One region of the Desulfovibrio sp. JC010 genome, then DNA from elsewhere that is predicted to be linked to it. Evidence: predicted binding sites of a transcription regulator. Region 1 holds the regulator's gene; each other region holds the start of a gene.
The links. The regulator sigma-54, encoded in region 1, starts transcription at its own class of promoters, with help from an activator protein. The targets are predictions, from matches to a motif close to CTGGCACGGNNNNTGCTT.
Positions count from the first base shown of each region.

Region 1 (3,760 bases):
ATGGTGATTCACTTTCCGATACTCAGGACAAGATCAAGAAGATCGTGGCCGGGGGCAACGTGAAAGTGGTAATGAAAAAACGCAAGGGTCACTGCGACAAGTTGACCTACGTGGTGGGTGATTCCATCATTTACATGAAGGGTAATGCCGAGCTTCAGGACGGCCCAAACAATATTCAGGGTGATGAGATTAAATTTTACCTAAAAGATAACCGCGCTGAGGTTGTGGGCGGCAACAAGCCTATCGAGGCCATTTTCTATACCCCGAAAAATGTTTCGCCTTAGCCTGTGATATAATGATGATTAATCGTTTCATCAAAAGCGCAAAGCGCATCAAAAAGGACTTTTATGTCTTCGATTATCGCCAAGAAACTGGTCAAGAACTACGGGCCTAAAGAGGTCGTCCGCGGGATCAACCTGACCGTGCGCGAGGGCGAGGTCGTGGGGTTGCTCGGTCCCAACGGGGCCGGGAAAACCACCACATTCTATATGCTTGTCGGTGTTGTAAAGCCTACTTCCGGGGACGTTTATTTTAATAAAAAGCCAATCACCACACTGCCCCTGCATGAACGGGCACGCCTGGGACTGAGCTACCTTCCGCAGGAAAGTTCCATTTTTAAAAAGCTTTCCGTGCGTAAGAACCTTGAGATCATCATCGAGCACACTGGGCTTTCCGGCAAGGCCGTTCCCAAGAGGGCGGATGAATTGCTGGACCAGCTGGGTATTCTGCGTCTTGCGGATCAGAAGGCCATGTATCTTTCCGGCGGTGAACGCAGGCGTCTTGAGATCGCCCGGGCCATGATCAATAATCCTAAATTCATCCTGCTTGATGAACCTTTTGCGGGTATCGACCCCATTGCGGTTATTGATATTCAGGACATCATTTCCTCGCTCAAGGATATGGGGCTGGGAATTCTTATCTCCGACCACAACGTGCGTGAGACCCTTTCCATCTGTGACCGGGCCTACCTTGTCTATGAAGGGCGGGTGATCCTGAACGGTTCACCTGAAAATATCGTTAAAAATACCAAGGCGCGCAGGCTGTATCTGGGTGACAGTTTCAGTTTGTAGCTTTCGGGTGTGTATAAGTGTTCGTCAGGCCGGGTCCCTTAGGGGATTCCGGCCTGTTTTTTTGCAAAGTTTGATTAATTTTGCCTTTGTTGATTTACAGTCCGCCCGAACATTGGTACACTTTTTTCATATGCAAGTTCTTTGTGTAAAAAATCCATAAATATCAGATGATTCAGAGGTCTTTGTTGCATCTTGCAATTGGATGTGGCATAGTGGAATCAAGGCTGGGGCAGAATATAAAATATTTTTTGTTGCCTCGGTTTGCAACTGACTGAAATTAATTGAATTTGAGAATATACTAAAGGTGGCCTGAATATATGGGATTGGAACTTAGACAACAATTAAAGCTTACTCAACAGCTGGTAATGACTCCCCAGTTGCAGCAGGCGATCAAGTTGTTGCAGCTTTCCCGCCTGGAGCTGGTGGATACTGTCCATCAGGAGCTCATGGAAAATCCTGTCCTTGAAGAAGCTGAAGCACAGGAAAGGACTGATGCTGCGGATGCTGAAGCAGGTACCGCCACGGCTGAAGAAGCCCAGATTTCCAAGGAAGCCGAGTGGGAGAACTATCTCGGCGAATTTTCCAGTACTTCCAAGCAGTCCGCTTCCCGTGAATCCGAATCATATGAAGAGGGTACCTCCTTTGAAGCCCGGCTGACCAAGACAACATCCCTTGAAGGACATCTGCATTGGCAGATGAGTCTTTCCGATTTTACTGAAAAGGAAGTTGTCATTGGTGAATGTATTGTTGGTAATTTGAGTTCGGGTGGTTTTTTACGGATTGACTTGGAAGATGTCTGCGAAACATGCTATGCTGAAATCGAAGATGTGGAAAATGTGCTGCACCGCATTCAGCGGTTGGACCCGGTGGGGGTAGCGGCACGGACTCCGCAGGAATGTCTGCTTGTTCAGCTTGAAGCGTTGAAACTTGATGATGATCCGATTCTGGTCTCGCTGGTGCGGGATCATCTGGATGACCTTGAAAAGAAACGCTACAAGCCGCTGGCAAGAAAATTCAAACTCAGCATGGAGGATTTAAAGAGTTATCTCGATTTGATGCAGACACTTGATCCTCTGCCGGGAGCAAGTTTTTCAAGCGGAGACTCTTTCTATGTCAGCCCGGATGCTTATGTTTATGAATATGACGGTGATTTTGTCATCGTCCTTAACGAAGACGGTCTTCCCAAATTGCAGATGAATGCATTTTATGTGGAGACGCTGGCATCAACAAAGGGAGACGACAAGGAATATTTTCAGGATAAGATGCGCTCCGCCCAGTGGCTGATGAAGAGCCTGTATCAGCGGCAGCGTACCTTATATAAGGTTTTGGATTCCATAGTGAAGTTTCAGCGTGAGTTTTTTGCTCAGGGTGTCACCAAGCTTAAACCGCTTATTTTGAAAGAGGTTGCGGAAGACATCGAGATGCATGAATCCACTGTGAGCCGGATAACAACCAATAAGTATGTTTCGACTCCGCACGGAATCTATGAGCTTAAGTTCTTTTTTAATAGTGCTCTCGGTCTGGATGACGGTTCTCAGGTCGGTTCCGAGTCCGTCAAGGCAACGATCAAGAAATTGATCGGAGAAGAGGACGGAAAGAAACCCCTCAGCGACGAGAAGATTGCTGAGATTCTCAAAGAGAAGCTGGAAGTCAATATTGCCAGAAGGACCGTAGCCAAGTACAGGACTGCAATGGGGATTCTCTCCTCCTCGAAAAGGAAGAAGGTATTCTAATGTAGTCCGGAGAAATCAACGCATATTCACCCCTTACTAAGGAGGCTCTTTATGAACGTAGCATTTACTTTTAAGAATTTCGACGCATCCGAACATCTTAAGGAATATGCAAACAGCCGTTTCTCCAAGTTGGTAAAGTACGTCAGCAACCCTGAAAACACTGACATGCAGGTGAATCTGTCAGTTGATAAGTTCAGGCATGTTGCGGAAGTTGTTTTCACCTCTGACCATACGCATGTCTCAGCTTATGAGGTGTCCGAGGACATGTATTCCACCGTGGATATGGTTCTGGACAAGCTTGAAGCACAGCTTCGCCGTGCAAATGAAAAGATGAGAAGTCACAGGCGCAAGGAGGCAGCTCCCGCCCGCATGGAAATTCTCAGTTATGGGGAAGAAGAGTACAGGGAACCTGTGATTGTTGAGTCTGATTCTTTTGTGCCCAAGCCCATGAGTGTTGATGAAGCCGCTGAGCAGCTTCAGACCCTCGACCATGAATTCCTCGTCTTCCGTAATGCGGATAACGAAGCCATAAATGTAATTTACCGCCGCAATAACGGCGACTTCGGTTTAATTGACCCGGGATACTAACTAATGAATATAGCTGATAATCTGGCAAAGGACCTTGTAATTCATGAACTGCAGGCCTCTGATAAGGGTGAAGTTCTGAAAGAAATGGTTTCCGCACTGAAGGGCGCCGGTCTGGATGTGGATGTGGAAAACGGACTGAAGGTCCTTAATGATCGTGAAAAACTCGGAACAACCGGAATAGGGGATGGCATAGCCATCCCCCACGGAAAACTGGAATGTCTTGAAGAGATTGTCGTGGTGGTCGGCCGTTCAAGTGAAGGGGTCGACTTTGAGTCTCTGGACATGCAGCCATGTAAGATATTCTTTATGGTACTGGCTCCTGAGCAGGGGGCCGGTGCCCATTTAAAGGTGCTGGCACAGATTTCGCGG
Region 1 covers NZ_VOIQ01000022.1:43,243-47,002, forward strand. The annotation lists gene FMR86_RS19265 (LptA/OstA family protein) at 1-284, shown strand, start outside; gene lptB (LPS export ABC transporter ATP-binding protein) at 348-1,070, shown strand; gene rpoN (RNA polymerase factor sigma-54) at 1,388-2,803, shown strand; gene hpf (ribosome hibernation-promoting factor, HPF/YfiA family) at 2,855-3,391, shown strand; gene FMR86_RS19285 (PTS sugar transporter subunit IIA) at 3,395-3,760, shown strand, end outside.

Region 2 (3,760 bases), on a different contig from region 1:
GGTGCCTTGGCGGATATTGAAAGCATGTTCCAGCGCGTATACGCGGTCCGCTGCCTGTTCCAGTTTTTCGGCGGTGTAATTTTCGCCTGTTGCTGCGGTAAGCAGTTCGGCCAATCCTTCAAATATCGGTTTTTTCCAGACCAGCGGCATGGCACTGATCCAGTTGTTCACCGCACCCTTGCAGCGTCCGATGCAGTCGGTGAGTGTTGTCATGCGTTCGCCCACGATTACTGCCGGGGCCGGATCGTCATCCACATTTTCCAGCAGTAGCCCCTGTTCCTTTAAGATGGGGAACATATCCGGGTCCGGCTGGCTGAAGGCCCATGAGCGTCCGCGCAGATGATCGGCCCCGCGGGTGGAGGTGGCGTGGGCCAGCGAGAAGACTCCACTGGGATAGGGCCCGCGCGATAACCCCTTTACATGGTAACAATAATCCATGGCCTGCCCGCCCAGCCGTTTGGCGAGGGTGTACATGCCTTCGGCCACCAGATTGCCCAGTCCCTGCCGCATGGCGGTACGATGCAGCAGTTCAATCTGGTCCGCGTGGTTTTCCCAGCTCAGGTCCAGTCCGTCGGTGAGTTCTTCATCCAGCAGGCCGCGGCTGTACAAATCCTTGAGCATGGCCACGGTATTTCCAAGAGCCAGCACATCCATACCGTAGATATCACAGATATTTTCCATTTCCATAATCGCCACCGGATCGGTGACTCCGCAATTGGTACCGAGACAGAAAATATTTTCATATTCCATGGCCTTGCCTGTTTCCCCGGCCCGGTTTCCCGAAGGGATACGGTAGTGGTCCTTGCAGCGCACATGGCAGCCGTGACAGCCGTGGCGTCCCTGCGAATATTGCTTCCATGCTTCGGGACGTAAATCTTCCGGGACATCTTTGCCTTCCCAGAATTTTTCGTAATTGCGGAATCCCGGCTCCCACATCATCATGCCGACGTGGGTGCCGTACTGCCCGACCATTTCACGCTGGAAATCGGAATTGCGGAAGAATTCGCGGTCTTCGGCGGCAAGCTTCTTGTAAGTATCAGGGTCAGCCAGCGAAACCCGTCCGCTACCCTTGACCACGATGGCCTTAAGTTTTTTGGAACCGAGTACCGCCCCGGAGCCGCGGGCCGCAGAAGCGTATTTATCGACCATGGTGGTCGCCACCCGGACCAGATTTTCCCCGGCCTGTCCGATGCAGGCCACACTGGCGGATTTGCCGTGCTTTTCGCGCAGGATATCTGTGGTTTCCCAGACTGAAAGCCCCCAGAATTCAGCGGCATCGCGCAGCTCAGCCCGCTCATCTTCTATTAGAAGATAGCTGGGGTGCCCCGCCTGCCCACGGATCACAATCTGGTCCAGTCCGGCCCGTTTCATCATGAAGGCCATTGCGCCGCCCGCATTGCCGTCACCGAGGATTCCGGAATAGGGGGAGAGTGTGCTGACTTCTACCCGGCTGGTCAGTCCCAGCGGGGTGCCGGAAAGGGGGCCGGCACCGAGGCAGTACACATTTTCCGGGCCGAGGGGGTCAATGTGCGGTTTTATCTCATTGAACAGCACCAGCGAGTTCAGTCCGCGTCCGCCGATAAAATCCCTTGCGATGTCAGGGTCAAGTGCTTTCCTTTTGATTTTTCCGCTGTCCAGATCAACCCGTAAAACCGATCCTGCCCAACCGTGCATAGAGCCTCCGCTGTTATCAGGAAATAATTCTCACTATTTAATGTATATCATGTTCATGGAAGCGGGGGCAACTTTTCCATTAATGTTCATTGTCAGATGGTAATTTACATAAATGTGAATGGATTCAAAAATGTATTTTGTTTAAAGTCTTGAAATAAAAGGAGTTGTCCTTGGTGTGCATAATGGCACTCCCTTTGCTTAACTTCAAATATGTATCCTTCACTGCACGGACTAAAGCTATCGGCGCTACTCGCTATCTGTCAGGCTATCGAGCAGGCGCTTGATCTCGAGTCCGCCCTTGACGGAGTGCTCAGCATTCTCTCAGAGAACCTGAGCATGAAGCGGGCGACAGTGACCCTCTACGACCCGGAAACAAGGCAGCTTTCCATCAATGCTTCCTACGGTCTTTCCCTTGAGGAAAAACAGCGTGGGGTTTACCGCCTTGATGAAGGGGTCACCGGGCGCATTTTCCAGACCGGAGAGCCGTACTACGTTCCCGACATCAGTAAAGAGCCGCTCTTCCTCGACAAAACCGGGGCCCGCAAGATTGAGCGGGCCACAACCGGATTTATCGGGGTGCCGATCATCCTGCACAGCGACCCCATCGGGGTGCTCAATGTGGACCGCATCTTCGGTGATGAAGTGGCTGCGGAAGAGGATGTTGATTTTCTGAAAATTGTGGCCACCCTCATCGGACAGTTCATCAGTCTCAACGAAAAAATTATTGAGCGCGAAGCTGCCCTCAAGCGCGAGAACACTTCCCTTAAATACCAGATTTCAAAAAAATCCAAGGGCCTTTACATTGTCGGGCAGAGTTCGGCCATGGTCGAGGTGCAGCGGCAGTTGGAAAAGGTCGCCCCCACCAAGGCCACAGTGCTGCTGCTCGGTGAGTCCGGGGTAGGTAAGACGCTCATAGCTAAGATTATCCATGAGCTTTCCGATCGCGCAAAGCATCCTTTCATCAAGGTCAACTGTGCCTCCATCCCGGAAAATCTGCTTGAATCGGAACTATTCGGTCATGAAAAAGGTTCTTTTACCGGGGCGGTCTCCACCCGTCCGGGCCGCTTTGAAGAGGCTGACGGCGGGACAATTTTTCTTGATGAAATCGGCGAATTTCCCATGGCTTTGCAGGCCAAACTCCTGCGCGTGCTGCAGGAAAAAGAACTGGAGCGTATCGGATCAAACAAGACCCGCAATATCGATGTGCGTATCCTCGCCGCCACCAACCGTGATCTCGGAGTGCTGGTGGAGCGCAACGAATTCCGGCTGGATCTCTATTACCGCTTGAATATCTTTCCCATCACCGTTCCTCCGCTTAGGGACCGCAAAGAGGATATCACCGGGCTGCTCAATCATTTTATCCAGAAAATGGCTGATGATTACGGGCGCAAGATGTTCTTCACCCCGGCGGCCCTTGATTCGCTAATGATTTACGACTGGCCGGGCAATGTGCGCGAAATGCAGAACCTGCTGGAACGGCTGGTGATCATGTCCGATTCCGAATACATCACCCTTGAGTTTCTCAAGTCCTACCTCGCACCGGGGCAGCGTTCAGTGCCCGGAAGTTCCGGCAGCGAAGTCAGTGCTCCTGCAGCAAACGACGCGCTTCCTCACTGCTCCTCGCTCAAGGAAGTGGAGCGCAATGAAGTGGTTGCCGCCTTGGAGCGCAGCGGCTGGATTCAGTACAAGGCCGCCGAAACCCTCGGGCTTTCCGCCCGGCAGATGGGCTACCGGGTCAAGCGTTACAGTCTTGAGTCCATGATTGCCGAAGGACGGGCGCGTTTGCGGCGCATGAAAAGGGCTTAACAAATTTCCTGACTGGCTATGTTGTGATCATAGGGATTACAACGGAAAAGAGAAACGGTCTTTCTGCATCGGGTGGAAAGACCGTTTTTTTCAGACGTCTTATAAAGCACCATCTGCGGCGTTGCTGCAAAAAAAGCTGAAACTCACGTATGTCTATATACGCTTCGTTTCAGCTTTTTTCTTGCGCCTTGCATCTGGTACCTTCTAAGACGTCTGAATAATTTTTAGTGATGGCAGGCTTTGAATGCTTTTCCTTTGTAATTGTATTCCCATGACTCGC
Region 2 covers NZ_VOIQ01000006.1:185,894-189,653, reverse strand. The annotation lists gene FMR86_RS08850 (aldehyde ferredoxin oxidoreductase family protein) at 1-1,674, opposite strand, end outside; gene nifA (nif-specific transcriptional activator NifA) at 1,885-3,480, shown strand; gene FMR86_RS08840 (hypothetical protein) at 3,705-3,760, opposite strand, start outside.
Region 2: the regulator sigma-54 is predicted to act here: its motif matches at 1,857-1,874, upstream of nifA (nif-specific transcriptional activator NifA).

Region 3 (3,760 bases), on a different contig from region 1:
GTTCATCCTTGATGTCCGCCGGGTCCCACTGCACCACTTTGGTCTTGCTACTCATAATAATTCTCCTGAGTGGTTAGGCGATGGACTTCGCGCCTGTTTCTCCGGTTCTGACCCTGACAGAGTCGCCTACGGGGCAGACAAATATCTTGCCGTCACCGGGTTTTCCGGTTTTGTTGACCTTGATGATTTCTTCCACCACTGCGCTGACTGATTCTTCGGGAACAACAGCTGTCAGAATGCGTTTGGGGTAGAGCTTGCCTTTTTCACCGAGGACTGCGGCGGCTTCTTCGTAGCCTTCTTCCGCGCCCTCAAGTACTGCAGCGTTTACAAAACCTTTTCCGCGGCCCTGTGCCTCGTGGGCGAAGAAAGCATCTATGCCCGCTTCGGTGAGGGCGTTTTTGGTGCGGTTCATCATGTTCATCCGCACAACTGCGATGACCTCTTTCATGCTAAGCCTCCTCTGCCGGGGCCGCTTCGTTTACACCGGAACTGATTGTGTAGACGTCTTCAACTTCGGTTACGAAAATTTTACCGTCACCGAACGCGCCTTTTGCGCCGGATCTTGCCGCGTCCATTACGGTGTTGATTACGAAGTCTTTATCTTCAGCCTTGACCACGCTCATGAGCATGGTTTTGGGGATTTCGTCGTAGGTTACTTCGCCGATTTTGATGCCGCGCTGTTTACCGCGGCCTGCAACGGAATATTTGGTTACTGCGGGGTAGCCGTTGTCCATGAGCGCGGCCAGTACGTCGTCCGCTTTTTCCGGTCTTACAATTGCTCTCACCATGATCATGATTTGTTCTCCTTATCTAAGATGCCTCCGGCGGCCCTCCGGGGGCTTAAACCCTTTTGCAAAAGGGTTTAAGAATCCCAAAACCTTTTATTGGGCTTTGCCGCTTTGGCTTGTAATTTTCGGGGGTATTTTAATTTTCTAAGCTTCCATCAGGCCGTAATCGAGGAGCAGCTGTTCCAGTTCTTCGATTTCCAGCGGGGTGGGTACGACGAACATTTCGTTTTTGTCGATGGCGTCGGCAAGGCCCATGTAAGCGGTGGCCTGCGGTACGCTGTCGTCCCATTCAATTACGGTTTTACGGTTGATTTCCGCGCGCTGTACGTCGTTGTCGCGGGGTACGAAGTAGATCATCTGGGTGCCCAGTTTTTTAGCCAGTTCTTCGATCATCTCTTTTTCGTTATCAACGTTACGGGAGTTGCAGATCAGGCCGCCGAGGCGTACTCCGCCGGATTCAGCGTATTTCATGATCCCTTTGCAGATGTTGTTTGCTGCGTACATGGCCATCATTTCACCGGAACAGACGATGTAGATTTCTTCGGCTTTACCATCGCGGATGGGCATTGCGAATCCACCGCAGACAACGTCACCGAGTACATCGTAGAAAGCGTAATCAAGGCCTTCGGATTCTTCGTATGCGCCGAGGTTTTCCAGCATGTTGATGGAAGTGATGATACCGCGGCCTGCACAGCCGACTCCGGGTTCCGGACCGCCGGACTCAACACACCAGGATTCACCGAAACCGGGTTTACGGATATCCTCAAGTTCCACGTCCTCACCTTCTTCACGAAGGGTATCGAGAACGGATTTCTGGGCCAGACCGCCCAGCAGCAGACGGGTTGAGTCCGCTTTGGGGTCACAGCCCACGACCATTACTTTACGGCCCATGGTTGCCAGTCCGGCTACAGTATTCTGGGTGGTGGTGGATTTTCCGATTCCGCCTTTTCCGTAGATTGCTACCTTTCTCATTTTTTTCCTCCATGTGGTTTGGATTAAATTTCGTTGTTGCTGACTCTCCTAAGGCAATCCGTGTGCCAAACGTGTTTTTACGTCTTAAGTGTTTGAAATAGTGGCTTAAAATATGGAGAATAAAGAAAAGTTAAGACCTGCGAAAAATGTAGATTACAGCTCAATGTATGTACAAAATTGTAGGAAGATACATTTTCGTAGGTTGCGTAAGGAGAGGGCGATGGGCAGGGATGTTATATAAATTAAGGTAGATAGAAGGATGTGTGATTTTGGCATTGTTCATGCTTAATGGATTTTGAACATTTAAATCCATATTGGAGCATTATTATGTTGATCGATACCACCCTGCGTGAAGGCGCACAGTTATTCGGGGCTTATTTCAATCTGGAAACCCGCAAGCGCATCGCATCCTCACTCATTTCCATGGGCGTTGATGAGATCGAGCTGGGCTGGGTCGGGCAAGATGATCTTGCTCCTTTCGCGGCCCATGCCCTTACTTTGGGCGGGGATACCGAATTAAGCGTCTGGTCCCCCTGCCGGGAAAGGGACATTGAGACTGCGGCGGAGCTTGGCCTCAAGCGCATCAATATTGGAGTTCCGGTTTCGGATCTGCACATTGAGAAGCGTTTGGATTCCGACCGGCAGGAGATTTTGCGCAAGCTGGCTGCGGCTGTGCGCAGGGCCAAGGAGTGCGGATTTGAATATATTTCCGTGGGCCTTGAGGATATTTCCCGTGCGGATGGCGACTTTGCCCTTTCCATGGCTTTGCATGCCGAGGTCTGCGGGACTTCGCGGGTCCGGCTGGCGGATTCGCTGGGGCAACTCACTCCCCTTGCCATGGAAAAACTGGTCAGGAAATTTAAAGCGAAGCTGAATATTGATATTGCCGTGCACTGCCACGATGATTTCGGTATGGCTACGGCCAACTCTTTCACAGCACTTGAAGCGGGTGCTGACTACGCTGACTGCTCAGTCATCGGCATCGGCGAGCGTTCCGGCATTGCCGCTACCGAAGAACTGGTGGCCCGGCTGGCCCTGCGTGAGGGCAACTCCCGTTATTCCACAACTGTGCTCAAGGAAGCCTGCATGCTGGTGGGAGCGGCGTCCAAGGTTGCCATTCCGCGCACCAAGGCTGTGGTGGGTACCGACATCTTTGCCTGTGAATCCGGGCTGCATACCCATGCCCTGAGTAAATCACCGGAGCTTTTCGAGCCTTACGATCCTGATTCCGTGGGCACTGCCCGCAAAATGGCTGTGGGCGGCAAGAGCGGACGGGCCGCAGTGCGCAATGCCCTTGATGAATACGGCATTGATTGCGGCACAGACTCACTTTCCACCCTCACCGAGGCTGTGCGTCAGCTTTCCCTGCGCCTTGAGCGGCCTCTGACCCGCAGTGAATTCATCAAGCTCAATGACGAGGAGGTTTACTCATGAACACCATGAGACGCACATATCTGACTGAAGCCGGGGAACTTGTAGCCCAGCACACTACCGACGATCTGCGCCGCAAAACCCTGCAGCCGGTACAGACCTATGCCAACGGCACAGTTAAGTCCCTGCCGCTGGAAGAGCGCACCCCTGTCTTCACCCCCTTGGGAATCGTTGAAGCTGAGCTGGTTACATTCTATAAGTCCGGGAAATTGAAACGGGTCTTTCCGCTCAACGGAAAGCTTTCCGGCTACTGGACACAGGAAGATGAAGGGAAGCTGGTTGATCCGTTAACCATCGATACCCCCGCAGGTCCGCTTACAGCCAGGGTTATCAGCCTTTGTTTTTATGAGGACGGAAAATTGCGTTCCCTGACCCTCTGGCCGGACGAAAACATCACCGTGCAGACCCCGGTTGGTGCCATCAAGACCCGCGTGGGCATCAGCTTCAGTCCGGGAGGCCGCATCCGTTCCCTTGAGCCTGCCCAGCCGACCCCGCTTAAAACCCGCATCGGCAAAATCACCGCCTTTGATTCCGATGCTGTGGGCATCAACGGCGATCTGAATTCACTG
Region 3 covers NZ_VOIQ01000006.1:171,552-175,311, reverse strand. The annotation lists gene nifD (nitrogenase molybdenum-iron protein alpha chain) at 1-55, opposite strand, end outside; gene FMR86_RS08795 (P-II family nitrogen regulator) at 74-448, opposite strand; gene FMR86_RS08790 (P-II family nitrogen regulator) at 450-797, opposite strand; gene nifH (nitrogenase iron protein) at 933-1,760, opposite strand; gene FMR86_RS08780 (LeuA family protein) at 2,088-3,194, shown strand; gene FMR86_RS08775 (hypothetical protein) at 3,191-3,760, shown strand, end outside.
Region 3: the regulator sigma-54 is predicted to act here: its motif matches at 2,030-2,047, upstream of FMR86_RS08780 (LeuA family protein).

Region 4 (3,760 bases), on a different contig from region 1:
GGCTCACCGTCACCGCTGACTACACGAATGGTTTCCGCATTCTGAAGGAAGACCTTTCCGGAAACCGGACCTTCGGGGGTCTGGACCTCGGCGGTGATAAGAAGCATGGGACGGACTTCAAGCTTGCTGCGACCCACAACTGCCACAGAAGTTTCGCCGGACTTATCGACCACAAGAACCTCGGAACCGGAACGCAGTTCTTCAAGATAAGTGGTCTTGTCGCCGGGCAGAATGGCGTAGGCATGAACAGCCCCGGCATTCACCCGGAAAGGACGCGCGGCAACGTAAGGGTTGGATTCGGTCTCAGCATGTACGAGAAAGGTGAAGGCGGAAGAATTTCCGGTCAGGATTCCCTGTCCTTTCTTGAGCTTGGAGGTGGTATCGACGCAGACCCGGTGAGCGAGTCCGGCGGATTCGATTTTGGTAACTGTTGCTTTCTGAAGTTCCATCTTGCCCTGCGAGAGTTTCAGTTCGGCGACGATCTGCTTGAGATCGGCAGCCCCTTCGGGAGTGACCACGATTGAGTCGGCACCGCGCTCCATTACGCTGGCAGCCAGTCTTGCACGGTCAAGGGATTCAGCTTCAAGGGTGAGGGAGTCGATCTGGGCGAGCAGGTTTTCAACCGGGATAATTTCCCAGCCTGCAGCGAGACAGACATCTTTGCCTTTTTTGTCAAGATCAACCGCAACAGCTTCATCCGCCTTTTCGTTGATGGCTACGCAGGGCATATCATCAGGGGTGATGACAGTTACCCGGCCGAGGGATTCCACGGCTTCCTTGTCTTCCGGGGAAGTGAGGATCGCATCCACTCCGGACTCAAGGGCAAGGCTGAGCAGTTTTTTATCGAAGGGGATCGCTTTATAAATAATTTTTTTCATTTTCCTGTTCCTGAGCTTTATGAGCGTGAACTATTCGCCGATGTGAGCGAGAGCGTTATCAACAGTTTCGTCTTCGTGAACAACCATGTGCAGGGCTTCCATCAGCTTAACGCGGTTTTCATGCTGGAAGACATTGCGGCCGACAGAAAGTCCGGCACCGCCGGCTTCGATAGAATCGGAAACCATCTGCAGGAAATCGCGGGTGGAATCGAGCTTGGGACCGCCTGCAATCACAACCGGGATGCAACAGCCTTCAACCACGTCTTTGAAAGTTTCAATGTCTCCGGTGTAGGGAACTTTTACGATATCGGCACCCAGTTCTTCACCTGCACGGGCGCAGTGGGCCACAACTTCGGGATCGAATTCGTCTTTAACCAAGGGTCCGCGAGCGTAAACCATTGCCAGAACCGGAACACCCCAGCTGGTGGCGGCGGAAGCGACTTCACCGAGATCGGAAAGCATCTGCGCTTCAGCTTCATCACCGAGATTTACGTGGACGGAAACAGCGTCCGCGCCGAGACGAAGTGCGTCTTCAACAGTGCCGACCAGAGTTTTCTTGTTGGGCAGCGGGGAAAGACAGGTGGATGCGGACAGATGAACGATGAGACCGACGTCGCCGCCTTCTTCGCGGTGGGAGCAGCGGACGAGACCCTTGTGCATGAGCACTGCATTGGCTCCGCCTTTGACCATATCGTTAACTGCCCGGCGCATGGAACGAAGACCTTTCAGGGGGCCGACACTGATACCGTGGTCCATGGGAACAACGATTGTCCGGCCTGTATTGCGGTTAACTATCCGCTCCATTCTTACGCTTTTACCAATCTGCATTTTAAATTCTCCGTCAGGTTTGCCTCTAAGTTCTCCAAGTACCGCTTCCCTTTCTGGCGACCCGTGTAACAAAAAAAGGGCCGCCGGCGAGTTCTCGCCTGCGGCCCTTCTGTAGAGGTCGTTTGCTATGCTACTTTTTTACTTTTCGTACAAGCAAACCTCCACCCGACCACAAGCGTGGGTGCACCAAAAATAAAAAAAGTAAAAAAAGTATGAGAGGCCGGTGCCTAGGGTGTTGAAAGTCTGCATGGGTGTTACTTAACCGGGTCCTGAAAAAATTGTCAACAACTTTATTTATTTTTTTACCATCATTAATATAATGAACACCATTTGTTAATTTCTCTTAAGTTACAAACTGTAACACTTGCACTAATTTACCTTTTTGTAATTTAATACCTATCCAAATAAGACAAAAACGTTCAAAAATACATTTTTGTAATCGTTTTTTTGGCTTAACCCAGTCTTTTTATCAGCAAATTCAGACACTTACAAGTTTGGCACACTCCCTGCTATATCGAAAACATCCTTGAAGCAATCAACATCCCTAAGGAGGACTGTATGACTATTAAACGTTCCATGGTAGGCCGCAAAATCCCGGCCCTCGCTACCCTCATGCTCCTGGCAGCACCTTCCGCGGCATTCGCAGCCGAAGAAGCCATGTCCCAGACTCACGGTAACATTCTCTGGACCCTTCTCGCAGCTATTCTTGTTTTTCTGATGCAGGCAGGCTTCGCATGTGTAGAAGCAGGATTCACCCGCGCAAAGAGTGCCGGTAACATCCTGATGAAAAACTTTCTCGATTTTTCCGCAGGTTCAATCATCTTTTTCCTGCTCGGTTTCGGCCTCATGTTCGGCCTTGACGCAGGCGGCTTTATCGGAACCTCCGCCTTCGGACTCTCCGGTACCGGACTTACCGACGGAGACTCCCAGTGGACCCTGACATTCTGGTTCTTCCAGTCTGTATTCGCAGCCACTGCGGCGACCATCGTATCCGGCGGTATTGCTGAACGTACTAAATTCAGCAGCTATATCCTTGTAACCGCCATTGTGACCGGACTCATTTATCCTATCTCCGGCCACTGGGCATGGGGTTCCCTCTGGCTCGGCGACGCCGGTGCTGGCTGGCTCGAAGGTATGGGATTCATGGACTTCGCAGGCTCTACTGTAGTTCACTCCGTAGGTGGCTGGATCGCTCTGGCAGGTGCCATGGTTCTCGGACCCCGTATCGGTAAATACACTGCAGACGGCAAAGCAAAAGCTATCCCCGGCCACAACATCCCCATGGCGGCACTCGGCGTATTCATCCTCTGGTTCGGCTGGTTCGGTTTCAACCCCGGCTCCACCACCACTGCAGACGGTTCCATCGGTCTCATCGCCGTAACCACAAGCCTCTCCGCCTGTGCGGGTACCCTCGGTGCAATGTTCACCTCATGGTTCAGATTCGGCAAGCCTGATATCTCCATGACCTGTAACGGCGCGCTGGCAGGACTGGTCGGTATCACCGCTCCCTGCGCAACCGTAACTCCCGCAGCAGCTATCATCATCGGTATCATCTCAGGTGTGCTGGTAGTACTCTCCATCGAGTTCATTGATAAAGTGCTCAAAATCGACGACCCGGTCGGTGCTGTATCCGTACACGGCGTCTGCGGTGCCTGGGGAACCCTCGCTTGCGGTCTCTTCACCACCCCGGCTCTTAACGATGGCACAGGCGGCCTCTTCTACGGCGGCGGATTCGGAATCCTCACTACCCAGATCATCGGTATCGTAGTCTGCTTCATCTGGGCATTCGGAATGGGTTACCTCGCATTCACCATCACCAAGGCAATCATGGGCATCAGGGTTTCCGCTGAAGAAGAAATGAAGGGCCTCGACATCGCTGAACACGGCATGGAGTCCTACAACGGCTTCCAGATCTTCTCCAACGAATAGTCCAAACCATCACCAAGAGAGGAATAATATAATGAAACTCATCATCACATACATCAGGCCCGAATGCCTTACCCCGGTAAAGCAGGCCCTCTACGCCAAAGGAATCTACACCATGTCGGTAACCA
Region 4 covers NZ_VOIQ01000020.1:37,773-41,532, reverse strand. The annotation lists gene FMR86_RS18645 (3-dehydroquinate synthase II family protein) at 1-878, opposite strand, end outside; gene FMR86_RS18640 (2-amino-3,7-dideoxy-D-threo-hept-6-ulosonate synthase) at 909-1,706, opposite strand; gene FMR86_RS18635 (ammonium transporter) at 2,265-3,635, shown strand; gene FMR86_RS18630 (P-II family nitrogen regulator) at 3,667-3,760, shown strand, end outside.
Region 4: the regulator sigma-54 is predicted to act here: its motif matches at 2,201-2,218, upstream of FMR86_RS18635 (ammonium transporter).